Regions from separate parts of the Novosphingobium sp. NBM11 genome, predicted to be linked through region 3. Evidence: riboswitches for the same ligand, from Rfam matches in the RefSeq annotation. Region 3 holds a riboswitch; each other region holds the start of a gene.

Region 1 (5,242 bases), on a different contig from region 3:
CCGCGCAGGCTGCCCGCGGGCAAGGCCATGTCCTGCAATCCCAGCGCGGCAAGGCTCGCCTGCATTGTCGCCCGGCCCGGCATCAGGCCCAGCATCGGGGCGTGCGCGCCTTTGCCGTCGTCCAGTGCCTCCAGGCAATAGAGCATGCCCCCGCATTCGGCGAGCACCGCCTTTCCCGCCGCATGGTGCGCGCGGATGGCATCGCGCATGGCGTGGTTGCCGGCCAGCCGGTCGAGGTGAAGTTCCGGGTATCCGCCGGGCAGCCACAGCGCGTCGAATGGGGGCAGCGTGGCATCGGCGAGGGGCGAGAAGAACGCCAGCGTGGCGCCCATCGCGCGCAGGCAATCGAGGTTGGCGGGATAGAGGAAACCGAACGCCGCGTCCTGCGCGACGGCAATCCGCAGTCCGGCGAGATCGCGTCCCGCGGAGGTGTGGGCTTCGTGTCCGGCGAAATCCACCGGCGCCGGCAGCCAGCAGGCGTCGCCCGGCAGCGCGGCGGCCGCCCGGTCGATGCGCCCGTCGAGATCGGCGATCTCGTCCGCCTGCACCAGCCCGAGATGGCGCTCGGGAAAGGCGATCCCGGCATCGCGGGGCAGGGCGCCCAGCCACTGCACGCCGCCGCGCAGGCTTTGGCCGAGCATGGCGGCGTGACGCTCTCCCGCAACGCGGTTGGCCAGCGCCGCGATCACCCGCACGTCGTCGCGGTAGGAGGCAAGCCCATGGACCAGCGCGCCGAAGCTCTGCGCCGTGGCGCTGCCGTCCACCACCGCCAGCACCGGCAGGCCGAAGCGGGCGGCCAGATCGGCGGCGGACGGATCGCCGTCGAACAGGCCCATCACCCCTTCGACGAGGATGAGATCGGCCTCGCGCGCGGCATCGGCTAGCAGGCGGCGGCATCCGGCCTCGCCCACCATGAACAGGTCGAGCTGATAGACCGGCGCGCCGCTCGCCCGTTCGAGGATCATCGGATCGAGGAAGTCCGGGCCGCACTTGAATACGCGAACCTTGCGCCCGGCCTGGCGGTGACGGCGGGCCAGCGCCGCCGTCACCAGCGTCTTGCCTTGCCCGGATGCCGGCGCGCTGACCAGCAGGGCCGGGCACCGCGCCGCCTTCACCGGTCGATCCCTTCCTGCGCGCGCACGCCGTCGCGGAAGGCGTGCTTCACGTCGCGGATCGCGCTGACGGTGTCGGCGGCGGCGATCAGCGCCTCGTCGGCGGCGCGGCCGGTGATGACGACGTGCTGCATCGCCGGTCGCGCTTCCAGCGCGGGAATGATCTCGTCGAGCGCGAGATAGCGATAGGTGACGAGGTAGGTCAGCTCGTCCAGCACCACGAGGCTGATCGCCGGATCGGCCAGCGCGGCCCTGGCCTTTTCCCAGCCGGCGCGCGCGGCGGCGATATCGCGCTGGCGGTCCTGCGTTTCCCAGGTGAAGCCTTCGCCGCACTTTTCCCAGATCACGTCGGGATGGCGCGAGAAGAAGGCGCGCTCGCCCACGTTCTCGGCCCCCTTGATGAACTGGAACACGGCCGCCTTGCGACCGTATCCCAGCGTGCGCGCGACCATGCCGAAGGCGCTGGAGGACTTTCCCTTGCCGTTGCCCGTCAGCACCAGCAGCAGGCCCTTGTCGCGCGTGGCGGCGGCGATTTTGGCGTCGACCACCGCCTTGTGCCGGCGGGTGCGCTCGCGGTGCGCGTTGTCTTCGGACCCGCTCACCGGCGCTCGCTTTCGCGCAGCTCGGGCCGGATCAGGAACAGCAGCGAGAACGCGGCGGCGGCCAGGCCGCTCCAACCGAGCGTCGCCCACAGCGTCGACGGGAAATAGCGCCCGATGCGGGGCAGGAAGCCCGCGAGTGTCGGATCGGCGAAGCGGCCGCCGAGGAAGTAGAAACCGCCGCTCGAAAGCAGTTCGGACGCGAACGTGGCGCAGATCAGCAGCACGGCCATGATCGGCAGGGCGGCCAGGCTTTCGCCCAGCCGGGCCTGCGCGTACCGTCCGGCCAGCCACATCACGCCATAGGCGGGCACCAGCATCCCGTAGGCGGGCGTAAAGCAGAAGGCCGACTGGCCGAACCAGCCGATCACCACCACGTCGATGGCATAGCCCAGCAGGAACAGCGCGCCGAACGCGGCCGCGCGGCGGACGAAGAAGCCGAGCACGAAGAAGCTGGCCAGGCTGGTATCGGGCAGGTGGATGACCTGGCTCAGCGAATGGCTGCGCGTGATGAGCATGACGAGGGCGAGAAGCCCGAAGACGGACAGTTCGAACCGGGTATTACGGACCATGAGGGGTCTCCTGAACGGGTTGGATTTCGCGTTGTGGCCGCGCACGCGACCATCGGCTGCGGCGCGGGGGCCTTTGCGATGCGCGGGCGGGCGCGGAACCGAAAGCTCGGGGCCGGGGCGCACGCCTGCTGCGGTTGTCGTGGATGTCAGACGCAGTTCATCACAGGCCCCCTTCGGCAACAAACGCACTTATGTCGTCCGCCAAGGGAGAAGCCCTCGTCCGCCCGGTGCATCCCGCCCGCGCGAAGGAACGACGATAGCGGGCCGGTTTCCTGACTTCCCGGATCATCGCGCCTGTCGCCGCCTTCTCAGGGCCGGAACCCCAATGGCATGATGGCGATGCGCTCACCGGTCACAGTTGCGGGAGCAGTGCCGGATTCGGCGGATTTCCGCCGGCCGGACTTCCCGATTAAGCCCTTTCGGGCACCCGTTACGCCGCCGGTGATAAGCGAACCGGTGCGCTGCCGCAAGCATTCGCGCTTGCGGCAGCGCCGGCGCGAAGCTATCCGCCGCTCTGCGACAGGTTCCCCGGAAGGGGATCAAAAGGGAACGGGGTGCGAAACCCCGGCTGCCCCTGCAACTGTAAGCGGCGAGCCGACCGGCCATCACGCCATTGGGACTTCACCGTCCTGAGAAGGCGGCCGGACCGGCATTGACCCGTGAGCCAGGAGACCTGCCTGACGCGGTCGTTCTTCGTTCGGGCAGGGTGCACCGGACGTTCGAGGTTCCCGCGCCAAAGGCGGGACGATCCCTCGCGCAACGACAGCCACTGCCTGCCGGGAAGACCGTGCGGGAAGCGTCGTCTCGTGCCCTCCGGCCACCTCGCCGGGGCGTCGCGCGGCGGGCGTTTTCCTTGCGGTCCGAGCGGCAGGTCATCGCCGTTCGTATCCAGGGAACCGCACCATGCGCCTGACCCGTTGTTCCGTTGTTTCTGCCCTTTCCCTTTCGCTGGGCCTTCCCGTGGCCGCCCATGCTGCCCCTTACCCCGAAGATCCGGCCCCTGACGCCGTTCCCGACACCTCCATCGTCGTCACCGCGCTGCGCACGCCGGTCGCGCAGGATCGCGTCTCCTCCACCGTCACCGTGCTGGACGAGGCGGCCATCCGCCAGGCGCAGCCGCTGGCCGTGACCGATCTTCTGGTCCGCACGCCGGGCATCAGCCTGTCGCGCAACGGCGGTTACGGCGCCGCCACGTCGCTGCGCATCCGTGGCGCGGACGCTGGCCAGTCGGTGATGGTGATCGACGGGATGCGCCTGTCCGATCCTTCCGCCACGTCCGGCGGCTATGCTTTCGCCAACCTGCTGGTCGATGACATCGAACGCATCGAGATCCTGCGCGGTCCGCAATCGATCCTGTGGGGCAGCGACGCGATCGGCGGCGTCATCAACGTGACCACGCGCCGGGCGGAAAAGCCGCTGGAAGGCGGCCTGGCGGTCGAGGCGGGCACGCACGATACGGTGAACGCGCAAGCCGGCGTCGGCGGCACGGGCACGCTGGTCGACTGGCGGCTGTCCGCCTCGACCTTCTCCACCGACGGCATTTCGGCGCGCAGCAACGGCACCGAGCCCGACGGATACCGCCGCACCTCCGCCAGTGGCACAGCCACGGTCAAGCTGACGCCGAACCTGTCGCTGGACCTGCGCGGTTACTGGGCCGACGCGCGCAACGATTTCGACAGCACGGCGGGCGATTCGCTCATCTATGGCCGGACGAAGGAATGGTCGGGCTATGCGGGGCTCAATCTGGCGCTGCTCAATGGCCGTTTCACCAACCGGCTGGCGGCGATGCAGACCGAGACGGACCGCGAGAACTACGACCCCGCCCGCGCGATCCGTCCGCTGAACTTCGATGCCCACGGCCGCGTCCGCCGCTTCGAGTACCAGGGATCGCTGCGCCTTTCCGACGCGGTGCAGGCGGTGTTCGGCGCCGAGCGCGAGGAACAGCGGATGACCACGGCCTCGCCGGGCAACAACACCGCGCCCTACACACTGGTGCCCCAGACCGCTTCGACTGACAGCCTCTATGGCGAGCTGCGCGCGACGCCGCTTGCCGGGCTGACGCTCAACGGCGGCGTGCGCTACGATCACCAGTCGCGCTTCGGTGGCAACACGGTGTTCAGCGCCGGCGGGGTCTATACACCCAACGCGGGCAGGACGGTGCTGCGCGCCAGCTATGACGACGGGTTCAAGGCTCCGTCGCTCTACCAGCTGTTCAGCCTCTACGGCAACGCGGACCTCCGGCCCGAAAGGGCGAGGGGCTGGTCGGCCGGCTTCGAGCAGACGCTGGGCAGCGTGCTGCACGGTTCCGCGGCATGGTTCGAGCGCGACACCGACAACCTGATCGACTTCGCCTATTGCCCCACCAGCGGCGCGCTGCCCGCGTCCTGCTACGTGCCCAGCACCACCACGACGCGCTTCGGCTATTACGCCAATGTCCGCAAGGCGCACGCGCGGGGCATCGAACTGAGCGGGGATGCGCGGATCGGCGTGCTGTTCGCGCAAGCCAACTACAGCTGGATCTCCGCGCAGGACCGGTCGCCCGGCGGCGCCGACTTCGGCCGCCAGCTTGCCCGCGTGCCGCGCCATCTCGCCGATATCGAAGGCGGGATCGAGCTGCCGCAAGGGGTGAAGGCCAGCGTGGCCGCGCGCTACGCCGGCGCAACGTTCGACCGCGCGGGCAGCCGCGCGACCCTGCCCGACTACTGGCTGGTCGACCTGCGCGTGCAGTGGCGCGTGGCTGGTGGGCTGACGGTCCATGGCCGCATCGAAAACCTGGCCGACCGGCACTACGAGACCGCCAGCGGTTACGGCAGCCTGGGCCGGACGGTCTACATCGGCCTGCGGAGCCGGTTCTGATGCTGCGCGCGGTTGCAGCGGGGCCGGCAGTGGTGGTCTGCTCCACCTGCCGCCTGTCCGCCGACCGGCGCGAGGACGAAGGCGGGCGGCGCGGTGGCGCGCT
Region 2 (5,242 bases), 850 kb from region 3:
CGCGGCTGTCGGCCACGGTCATGGCGATGGGAAGCTGGGTGACGGGAATGCCGAGGCGACCGTAGGCCTCGCGCGCAGCCGGGCCGAGGAACGTATCGCCCAGCACGAGATCGGGATGGAGCGCCAGCACTTCCTCCACCGTGCCGCGTGTGGCGGGAAAGCGCCGGGCCAGCGCCACGTCCATCGAACTCGATCGGGGATCGCGGCTGTAGTGTGACAGCGCCAGTACCTGCCCCGGATCGGCCACTTCGGCCAGGATCGCATCGCTGCACGGGTTCAGCGAAACGATCGCGGGGTGCGCGCGCGTGGCCGAAGGCGGAGGCGTGGCCGGCGCGCAAGCGGAAAGAACCGCCAGCAACGCCAGCCTCCAGCCCCACCGCCACAAGGCCGGTGGGGTGGAAGAAGGCAAGGAGCCGCCCGCGTTAATAGCGCACCCGCGCGCCGATGAAGGCGGAGCGGCCCCAGGTGCCGTATCCGGCCGAGGTCTGGTACTTTTCATCGAACAGGTTTTCGACCCGACCGAACAGTTCGAAGAAATCCCCGAACGGCAAGCTGGCGCGCAGCGTGGTCAGCTCGTAGCCATCCAGCCGGGTGCGGTTGCCCGCATCGTCGAAGCTGTCGCTGACAAGGCGGACGTCCGCGCCCAGGGTCAGGCCAGCGAGCGGCGAGGTCCAGTCGGCCGAAACCGTCAGCGCGTTGCGCGGGCGGCGGGCGAGCGCCTTGCCGTAGTTCGCGTCCGCCACGGTCAGGTTGCGGGCGCGGTCATAGGTATAGACCGCCTGCGCCCGGAACGTGGGGCTGACATCGGCGCGCAGTTCCAGTTCCACGCCTTCGGCACGGGTCTTGCCGACGTTGTCGTAGAAGCCGAAGCGCCCGTCCGCGCACAACGGGCTGGTGGCCGAGAAGCACGATACATAGGCGATAAGGTTGCGCGTATCGCGCCGGAACCAGGTGGCCGAGGCGTGGAACACGCCATCGGCCGTGGTGTATTCGACCCCGGCGTCGTAGCTGCGGCTGCGTTCGGGGCTGAGCCCCTGGTTCCCGTAGTCCGAATAGAGCTGGTAGAGCGTGGGCGCCTTGAACCCTTCGCCATAGCTGGCGCGCAGGCGCAGCCCCTGCGCCACGCGGACGCTGCCGTTGGCACCGAACGTCGCCTGCGTGCCGAAGCGGCTGTGATCGTCGACGCGCACGCCGGCGGCAAGGCTGGCCCGGTCGGTGTACCAGCCGAGCAGCGCGTGGCCGCTGGACAGGCGCGCGCTGTGCTGCGCGTCGAAGCTGGACGAGAAGCGCGTCCATTCGCTGTCCCCGCCGAAATCGAGCGCGACATGCGCGGGCAGCGCGATGCGGCCGGTCAGGTCGACGCGCTGGCTGCGGCCCTTGTAGCCGTACTGCGGATCGGCGCCGTAGGTGGGATCGTAGTAGTTCCGGCGCGTATCGGCGAGCGCATAGCCGCCATCGAGCGTAAGCGCGCTGCCGGCATAGTGGAACCCGGCGCGGCCGGAGAACTGGCGGGTCTTCTGGTATTCCGGCGTGTCGCCGAACACGGTGTAAGTCGGCGGCGGATAACCGTCGATATCGAGCTTGCTGTCGGCATAGCGCGCGACGGCGTTGAGCGAGAGATCGGGGGTGAGGTTCACGCGCCCGCGCCCGCCGATGCGCCATTGGCGGTAGCCGTCCGGCTCGGTGCCGACCGCGGCGGCGGAAACGCCATCGGTGCGCGCGTAGCCGCCGTTGAGCGAGAAGGCATAGCGATCGTTGGCCACACCGGCCACGGCATCGGCGGAGACCGTTTCCTTCGCGCCATATTCGACGCTGGCCTCCGCGCCGTTCACTTCCTTGGTCGTCACCGCGATGACGCCGCCGATCGCGGCGCTGCCCCAGACCACGGAGTTCGAGCCGCGCAGCACGTCGATGCGGTCGATTCCGCCGGTCAACAGGTTGCCGAAATCGTAGCCGCCCGAGGGCGAGGACACGTCCTCCACGCGCACGCCATCGATCAGCACCAGCACCTGTTCGGATTCGGACCCGCGCAGGCGCACGCCGGTGAAGGCGCCAAGACCGCCGTTGCGCGAAAAGGTGAGACCGGGCACGCGCTCCAGCACGCGCGTCAGGTCAGCGCCCTGCACTTGCGCGATCTGCTCGGCGGTGATGACGGTGACGGCCTGCCCGGTCTGGTCGAGCCGCAGCTTGCTGCCCGTGGCGAGCACGGTGATCTGCGCATCGGCGGAGACGGCCGGCGCGGCGGGTTGCGCCATATCGTCCTGCGCCAGCGCCGGCGCAGCGGCCAACAGGGATGCGGTAAGGAAAAACAGATACTTGCCCGGCATTCTTCAGACTCCCAGCCCATGAACGAACTGCCGTTCATGGCGGGAGGACCGCCGGGCCAACGGGCGGAACTCGCGACGCGTGCGCCCGGTACACCCCGCCCGGCCGCGGAACGACCACACACCGGCAGGTCTCCTGGCTCTCCGGGTCATCGCCCCCTGCCCGCCTTCCCGGCCGTGCGGCCAGTGGCATCGTGGACAGGGCGCTCGCCGGATACAGTTGCGGGGGCAGCTCCGGTTGGGGACCGTGTTGGTCCTTCGCGGATTCCCTCTAGGCCCGTTGAAGGGCACCGGTGGCGTCGCTGCGGCGCGTAGCCCCGAACGGGGGCACGAGCAAGAGTCTTAACCGATTCACCCTATGACGCGGGTCTGTGCCGCCTTGGGACGGCGCGAACGCCGTGCGTGCGGGACCTGTCCGCGCGCGCTAGCGCAGGAGAGCAAAGGAACGCGTCCAAGACCCGATGCCGCTGGAAATCGCCTACCGTCCGTTCACCCTTCCGACCGGGGCCTTGCCCCCGGCTGCGGAGGAGAACGTGCGCACGGGCGACGCAGAGACGCGCCGCGATCACCTTCCCGCCAACGCCATTGCGGAAGCGGCCGATCCCGCCCCCCTTGTGCCCCGCCCGCGCGATTTTGCCGCGCGCATCCGCCGGCGCGACATGGTCTCGGTGCGGCGCCGGCTGCGGACCCCGTCGATGCTGCGCCAGCGGCTGGCGGGCGTGGCCACGATCGGCCTGTTCGCGATGGTGCTCGGCCCCATCGGCTGGGGCAGCCCCGGCGGGATCGACCGCGCCGCCGCGCAGGCCGAGGCCGGCCCGTTGCAGCCGTTCGAGCAGGCGGGCGAAAGCTTTCCCGGATCGGCCTTCTACTATGTCTCGCCCGACGATACCGGGCTGATCGCGCCCAACGCCGCCGAACAGGCCTGGGCCGCGCACCGCGATGACGAGGAAGTCGCGTCCGCCGTCGAACCCGCCGGCCCCGCCGCGCGGCCGATCTTCGCGCGCGGCAGCGGCGAGGACCAATGGCGCGCGCTGCAGTGCCTGACCGCGGCGATCTATTACGAGGCCGCTTCGGAACCCGACAGCGGCCAGCGCGCGGTGGCGCAAGTGGTGCTGAACCGCGTGGCGCATCCAGCCTTCCCCAATACCGTGTGCGGCGTGGTCTATCAGGGATCGGAACGGCCCGGCTGCCAGTTCAGCTTCGCCTGCGACGGATCGCTGGCGCGCCGGCCGATGGTGGCGTTCTGGGAACGCGCGCGGCGCGTGGCCCGCGATGCGCTGGCGGGCTACGTCTATGCCCCGGTGGGCCTTGCCACGCACTATCACACCAGCGCGATCCACCCCTACTGGGCCGACAGCCTGGCCTTCATCGGCACGATCGGCGCCCATCGCTTCTACCGCTGGAGCGGCGGCGCGGGACGCCCGGCGGCGTTCAACGCGGTCTATGCCGGAGGCGAGCCGATCGCCGCGCCGCATCCGCGCACCTGGACGCCCGCCCCCACCGACATCGCCGATCCGGTCGCGCTCGCCCGCGCCTACGAGGACGGCCGCCTGGCCGCGCTCCAGCAGCAGGCCGCGCCGGTGCCGGCCGCAACGTCCGCCGCGTTCGGGCAAATGCCGCTGCCCCACGCCACCGCGCCCGCCTATGCCCCGGCGATCGAGCAGCGCGGCGGCGATGCCGTGTTCCGCGCGGGCAACCGGCTGCCGGGCGCGCCGGCCACCGGTTCACAACCCGCCGGGTCCAGTCCGGCGGGAGCGAACCTGCCCGGCTCCAACGCAATCCGGCCCGAATACCAGAACAGCGGCAAGTGGATCGCGCAACCGCAGGGGTAGGGTGAGGAGGAGTTCCGCGACGGAGAGTGTGGCACGGCGTTTCGGAAACCAGAATATTCCGGGCTTTGGGCATAAGAAGCCCCTTCATGCTTGTGGCGGCGCTGGCGCTAGCCTGATAACAAGCGTTGCTCGAATGACGAGGGTTACAGATTGTTTGGCGATTTTGTTCTTGCGCTTGTCGGCTTCGGTCTTGTCGGTTTCATGATCAATCGGCTTTACGCTGGACTTACGGATCGACAGCTTCCCGTGAAGGGGCAGGTGTACTCTCGAGCGTCGCGGCCAATTGCATATTGGATCACCATGACGAACGCCACCATCGGCCTGATTTTAGGATCGGGTATTGGTTTTGCAGGGATTGTACTGCTGTTTGGTCGCGGAAACTGATTTTCGCGAATACCCGATAGCGGCAGCCCATTCCGGCATTTGCCACACGCCCTAGGCTCCCGCCGCCGCCTCGCGCGCGATCACGCGGCGCAGGGCGTTGGCATAGACGTCCGGTTCCTGCGCGCCGGGGATCAGGTATTTGCCGTTGACGACCATTGCCGGCACGCCCGAAATGTTCCAGTCCCACGCCTGCTGCTCGCCCGCCACGACGATCGCGGCCAGTTCCGGATCGTCGAGCGCGGCTTGCGCGCGGGCGCGGTCCAGCCCCGCGCTTTCCGCCACATCGAGCAGGACCGCATGGTCCGAAACGTTGCGGCGGTGCTGGAAATGCGCCGCGAACAGCGCCAGCTTCAGCCGCACTTCGGTTTCCGCATCGTAATCGCGCAAGGCATGGACCAGCAGCGTGTGCGCGGCGCGGGTGTTCCACATCATCGCGGGCGGCGGCGTGCCCTCGCCCGACCAGGACAGGCTGGCGCCGGCGCGTTCGGCGATGGCCAGCAATTGCGAGCGGCCTTCCGCCGCCTGTTCCTTGCTGCGCCCGTACTTGCGCATGATATGCGCGCTCTGCTCCTCGCCTTCGGGCGGCATGTCGGGGTTCAGCTCGAAGGGGTGGAAGCGGATCGTCGCCGTCACCTCGTCGCCCAGGATGGCCAGCCCCTTTTGCAGCTGGTGGTAGCCGATCACGCACCACGGGCACATCAC
Region 3 (5,242 bases):
TGCCCGCGCATTTCTTGCGTCACTCGGGCACTACCGGGTCGGGGAATTGTCTTCCGCGCTCTACGGCGAAGTCGCTTGGAAACCCTTGGCGGGACTGCGTGTGACAGGTGGTCTTCGCGGGGACTATTATCACTATTCCGTGCGTGCACGAGATTCTGTTGCGGCGTCGCTGGGCGAAGGCAGTGGCTCAGCGTCGATTCTCTCTCCCAAGGCGTCAATCGCCTATCAGGTTACGCCGCATCTTGAACTCTACGCCAACTGGGGCCGTGGATTCCATTCCAATGATGTTCGGGGTGCGGTCAACAGGGACACGCCTGTTCCCGTTCTGGTTCGCGGCATTGGCAAGGAACTGGGAGGACGCATTCAATTCTCAGGGGTCACGTTAACCGCGACTTACTGGTGGCTGCATGTCGGCAGCGAACTTCGTTTCATTGGCGATTCCAATGCTGTTGAACCGTCGGGTGCCAGTGGGCGTCATGGCTATGAAATCGTCGCCTTCTGGCGGCCGTTCCCTTGGCTTGCGCTTGATGGAAACTATACCGCCAGCCATGCGCGCTTCGACAATGGCGATCACATCCCCAATGCATTCGAGAACGCGGCTTCAGCAGGTGCCGCCATCATTCTTGATCCCTGGGAAGCCAGCATTCGGGTGCGCCACCTTGGACCTTCTCCGCTTGTCGAGGACAACAGTGTCCGGGATCGGGGCAGCACGGTCATGAATGCCCGGGCCGCGTGGAAGGGCAAGAAGGTCGAGATATTTGGAGAAGTGCTGAACATCTTCGACAGCCGAGACAAGGACATCGCCTATTATTACGAGTCCTACATCCCCGCCTTTGATGCAGGTGCTCCGGTGGAAGGCCGGTTGAGCCGCGTGGTCGAGCCTCGAACTGTGAGGATTGGCGCAAAGGTCAATTTCTAGCGAAATCCCTTGATGGGCGGCGCTGCGGCACGTCTGCGGCACCGTCCTTCGTTTGTTCATTCCTCAATCGCCGAGCCAATCATGCCCCTCACGAAGACACTGCCGTCCCTGTCTCTGCGCCGACGAATTGGTGCCTTGTTTGCCGGATTGATCGCCGCCAACATTGGCGTCTGGGTCTGGGCATTCAGCCTGTTTCATGCACAGCCGTTGATGCTCGGCACCGCCGTGCTTGCCTGGGGGCTGGGCCTGCGTCACGCGGTTGATGCCGATCATATTGCGGCGATCGACAATGTGACCCGCAAGCTGATGCAGGACGGGCAGCGTCCGGTTTCGGTCGGATTCTGGTTCGCGATCGGGCATTCCGGAATCATTGCCATAGCATCGATCATCATTGCGGTGACGGCCAGCGCGCTGTCGCAGTTTGGCGCTTTCAAGGAAATCGGTGGCGTGATTGCAACCGTGATTTCCGCGCTTTTCCTGTTCACGATCGCCGGCATGAACCTGGTCATCCTGCGCTCTGTCTGGCGGACTTTTGCCCATGTTCGTGCAGGCGGCAGCTATGCCGAGGACGATCTTGATCTGCTATTGGGTGGGCGCGGTCTGCTTTCCAGACTGTTCAGGCCGATGTTCCGCCTCGTGAACAAAAGCTGGCATATGGCCCCGCTGGGGTTTCTGTTCGGGCTTGGGTTCGATACAGCAACCGAAGTTGCCATTCTGGGCATGTCGGCCAGCCAGGCCGCCGATGGCCTGTCGATCGGGACAATCCTGGTCCTGCCCGCCCTGTTCGCGGTCGGTATGGCCCTCATCGATACGGCGGACGGCGTGGTGATGCTGGGCGCTTATGAATGGGCCTTCGTGAAGCCGATCCGCAAGCTCTACTACAACATCACCATTACCCTGATCTCGGCCATCGTGGCGATTGTCATTGGTGGAATCGAAACGCTGGCCCTGATTGGCGACAAGCTGGCCCTTACGGGTAGGCCATGGCGGGTCGCCGCTGAACTGGGCGAAAATTTCAATGGTCTGGGCTTCGCCATCATCGGTCTTTTCGTGTTCTGCTGGCTGGCGAGTTACGCGATCTATCGCTGGAAGCGGTTCGATGAAATCGAGGTTTCGGTCGTTGCCTGACCGTCACTGCGTGGATCGTTGCGTCATACTCAGCCACGATGACCAGTCCTGCACCGTCTCAATCGATCTTGATGTCCGAATGCCGCTCGGGCTTCGCGTACATCACGGCGAGCGCGACGCGGCGATCCGGATGCTGATGGCTCGTTCCAACGGAACATTCGTTAAATCCAGAAAAAGTTGTGTCTTTGATCCGAATTCAAGGCAGGCTGCGGAAGATCTCGTCGATGCCATACGGAAACGGCTTTTCCGGATAGCGTGCAAGCCTGTCAGTCAACGGCAGGTCGAGGATATTCTCTGCATCACGTCCCGCGAGCGAACACGGTGGGCCAAGGACGGCCGCTTGGCCCTATCGGGGGCTTCCAGGATCAGAAAAGGCGTAACCGAAATAACGCTCTGGACTTATCCCTGCGATGCGATCGAGCGCCTGGCAGCCAACCCATCCGAGATAAGGCGATGGCGTAAAGAGGATGAAGCAACAACTTCAATTGGCTTGGCTGGCATTTTCGTCTAGAGCGCGCGGCGAAGGACCGGGGCAACCCGCCCTTCAATGATCGCGCCGGTGCCCCGCAAGGGGCTTAATCGGGAATGCGGTGCGGGAGCTTGCTCCCAAATCCGTGGCTGTCCCTGCAACTGTAAGCGGATAGCGCGATGCACATGCTCCTGAACACAGGAGCTGCCACTGGACAGCGCTTTGGCGCAAAGTCTGGGAAGGCGTGCATCAAGCTGTGACCCGCGAGCCAGGAGACCTGCCGGCGCACCGGTCGCTCTTGCCTGATCCAGGGGATGGTCACGGCACGGTAACTCTCCGTCTGAGCGACGAAGCTGTGCGGCTGGGGCTGCACGGCCGCGTGGTAACGGGTGCTTCATCGCGCCTGCCCGTTGCGATGCGCCGACCGGACTTGTCCGGCAAGCCCCGCCGTTTGTCGCTCTGGCGCGCGGAGGAATTGCTTGTGGCCGACCTGTCAAAGGTGCCTGTCACCATCATTACGGGCTTTCTGGGCGCGGGGAAAACCACGCTCATCAGCCATTTGATCCGCAATGCGGGCGGGCGCAGGCTGGCGGTGGTGGTCAACGAATTCGGCTCGCTGGGCGTGGATGGCCAGATTCTGGAATCTTGCGCCATTCCGGATTGCCCGGCGGAAAACATCGTAGAACTGGCCAATGGCTGCATCTGCTGCACCGTGGCGGATGACTTCATCCCCACGGTGGAAAAGCTGCTGGCGCTTGATCCGCGCCCGGATCACATCCTGATCGAGACATCGGGTCTGGCCTTGCCCAAGCCGCTGCTCAAGGCGTTTGACTGGCCCGCGATTCGTAGCCGGATCACCGTGGACGGTGTGCTGGCGCTGGCCGATGCCGAAGCGGTGGCGGCAGGCCGGTTCGCGCCCGATGTGGCCGCGCTTGACGCCCAGCGCGCCGCCGATCCCAGCATCGATCATGAGACGCCGCTTTCGGAAGTGTTCGAGGACCAGCTTGCCTGCGCCGACATGATTCTGCTGACCAAGGTTGATCTGGCAGGTCCGGAAGGTGTCGCCGCAGCGCGCGCGATCATCGCGGCGGAGCTTAGTCGCCCGGTTCCGGTGATCGAACTGACCGAAGGCGTGGTCGATCCGCGCGTGATTCTGGGCCTTGATGCCGCTGCCGAGGACGACATCGCCGCGCGCCCATCGCACCATGATGGAGATGACGACCACGAGCACGACGACTTTGACAGCACCGTCATCGCATGGGGCGAGATCGCCGATCCGGCAGTGCTTGTGGCGCGGATCGAAACGCTGGCGCGCGATCACCATATCCTGCGCGTGAAGGGCTATGCCGCCGTTGCGGGCAAGCCGATGCGGCTGCTGGTGCAGGCGGTAGGCGCGCGGGTGCGCCACCAGTACGACCGCCCGTGGCGGCCTGACGAGCCGCGCCGCACCACGCTGGTCGCCATTGCCGAGCACGATCATGTCGATGCAGACGCCATTCGCGCGGTGCTGCTGGCGTAAGGCGCGGGCCATGCACGTCATTTTCCGCGAAACGCACGGGATGGAGGAAACCGCCGTCCCGCAGGATCTGGGGCAAGAGCCTGCGGATCTGGTGGTCCTGTCCTTTTCGGACAGCGACCTGGGCGCATTCGCGGCGGCATGGCATCAGGCCCGCGCGGGCGATGTGGCGTTCCCTTCGCTGCGGCTCGCCAATCTGGCGGCGCTGATGCATCCGCTGTCGGTCGACACGTATGTCGAGCGGACACTTTCGGGTGCAAAGGCGATCCTGATCCGGCTGATCGGCGGCACGCCCTATTGGAGCTACGGGCTGCAACAGGTCGAGGCGCTGGCCCGGTCGCGCGGCATCGCCCTGGCCGTGCTGCCCGGCGACGGCTGGGAGGACGCGCGGCTGGATGCGGTTTCGACCGTGCCGGTGCCTGCATTGCGCGAACTTGCGCAGTGGTGCGATGCTGGCGGTGCAGGGGCGGCGCAGGCGGCGCTTGCCGCGCTGTCGCAGCTGGCGGGGCTGATTGATGCCCCCGCCCGGACATGCGATCCGCTGCCGATGGCGGGAGGCTGGCATCCCGGCTTTGGCGTGGTCGATCCTGAAGCCTTTGTGCGCGATCCGGCAAGGCCGCTGGTCCTGATCGTGTTCTATCGTTCTTACCTGACCGCCCACGATCTGGACCCGTTTGCCGCCCTGCATACCGCGTTCGAGCAGCGCGGTTTCGATGCATTGTCGATCTTCGTCCCCTCGCTGAAAGCCCCGCAGGTGCGCGAACAGGTGGACCGCTGGGTGCGCGGACTTGGCCCGGTAGCGATCATCAACGCTACCGCTTTTTCCGCGCGGGGCGAGGACGGCGCCACCCCGCTTGATGGCGCGGGCGTTCCCGTGTTTCAGCTGGCGCTGGCCACGTCCGGGCGCGCGGGATGGGCGGCGGCGTCGCGCGGGCTTTCCCCCGCAGACATTGCCATGCATGTGGTGCTGCCCGAAATTGACGGGCGGGTGTTTGCAGGCATCGCCAGCTTCAAGGAGGCGGGGACGCGCGATCCCGCGCTTGGCTTTGCCCGTACCATCCATCGCGCCGATGCCGGCCGGATCGAAGCGATCACCGCGCGGGTAGCGGGCTGGATCGCACTTGCCCAAACGCCGGTTGCCGAGCGGCGGGTTGCGCTGGTCCTGTCGACTTATCCCGGCAAGGCATACCAGATCGCCCACGCCGTGGGG

Evidence for each region. A riboswitch is a leader RNA that binds a small molecule or an ion and turns the genes downstream of it on or off. The one in region 3 is predicted to bind cobalamin.
Region 1: linked by a shared signal. The riboswitch ahead of F1640_RS22305 (hypothetical protein) and the one ahead of cobW (cobalamin biosynthesis protein CobW) in region 3 are both predicted to bind cobalamin.
Region 2: linked by a shared signal. The riboswitch ahead of F1640_RS06500 (TonB-dependent siderophore receptor) and the one ahead of cobW (cobalamin biosynthesis protein CobW) in region 3 are both predicted to bind cobalamin.

What each region holds. Positions count from the first base shown of each region.
Region 1 is NZ_VUOG01000003.1:438,578-443,819, forward strand. Features, by position in the region: gene F1640_RS22295 (cobyrinate a,c-diamide synthase) at 1-1,115, opposite strand, end outside; gene cobO (cob(I)yrinic acid a,c-diamide adenosyltransferase) at 1,112-1,714, opposite strand; gene F1640_RS22305 (hypothetical protein) at 1,711-2,283, opposite strand; cobalamin riboswitch at 2,528-2,729, opposite strand; cobalamin riboswitch at 2,788-2,979, shown strand; gene F1640_RS22310 (TonB-dependent siderophore receptor) at 3,187-5,139, shown strand; gene F1640_RS22315 (DUF1636 domain-containing protein) at 5,139-5,242, shown strand, end outside.
Region 2 is NZ_VUOG01000001.1:1,369,209-1,374,450, forward strand. Features, by position in the region: gene F1640_RS06495 (ABC transporter substrate-binding protein) at 1-358, opposite strand, end outside; gene F1640_RS06500 (TonB-dependent siderophore receptor) at 423-2,327, opposite strand; cobalamin riboswitch at 2,433-2,634, opposite strand; gene F1640_RS06505 (cell wall hydrolase) at 2,786-4,156, shown strand; gene F1640_RS06510 (hypothetical protein) at 4,307-4,540, shown strand; gene F1640_RS06515 (DsbA family oxidoreductase) at 4,592-5,242, opposite strand, start outside.
Region 3 is NZ_VUOG01000001.1:515,327-520,568, reverse strand. Features, by position in the region: gene F1640_RS02530 (TonB-dependent receptor domain-containing protein) at 1-919, shown strand, start outside; gene F1640_RS02525 (HoxN/HupN/NixA family nickel/cobalt transporter) at 1,001-2,047, shown strand; gene F1640_RS02520 (hypothetical protein) at 2,040-2,558, shown strand; cobalamin riboswitch at 2,588-2,816, shown strand; gene cobW (cobalamin biosynthesis protein CobW) at 2,998-4,035, shown strand; gene cobN (cobaltochelatase subunit CobN) at 4,046-5,242, shown strand, end outside.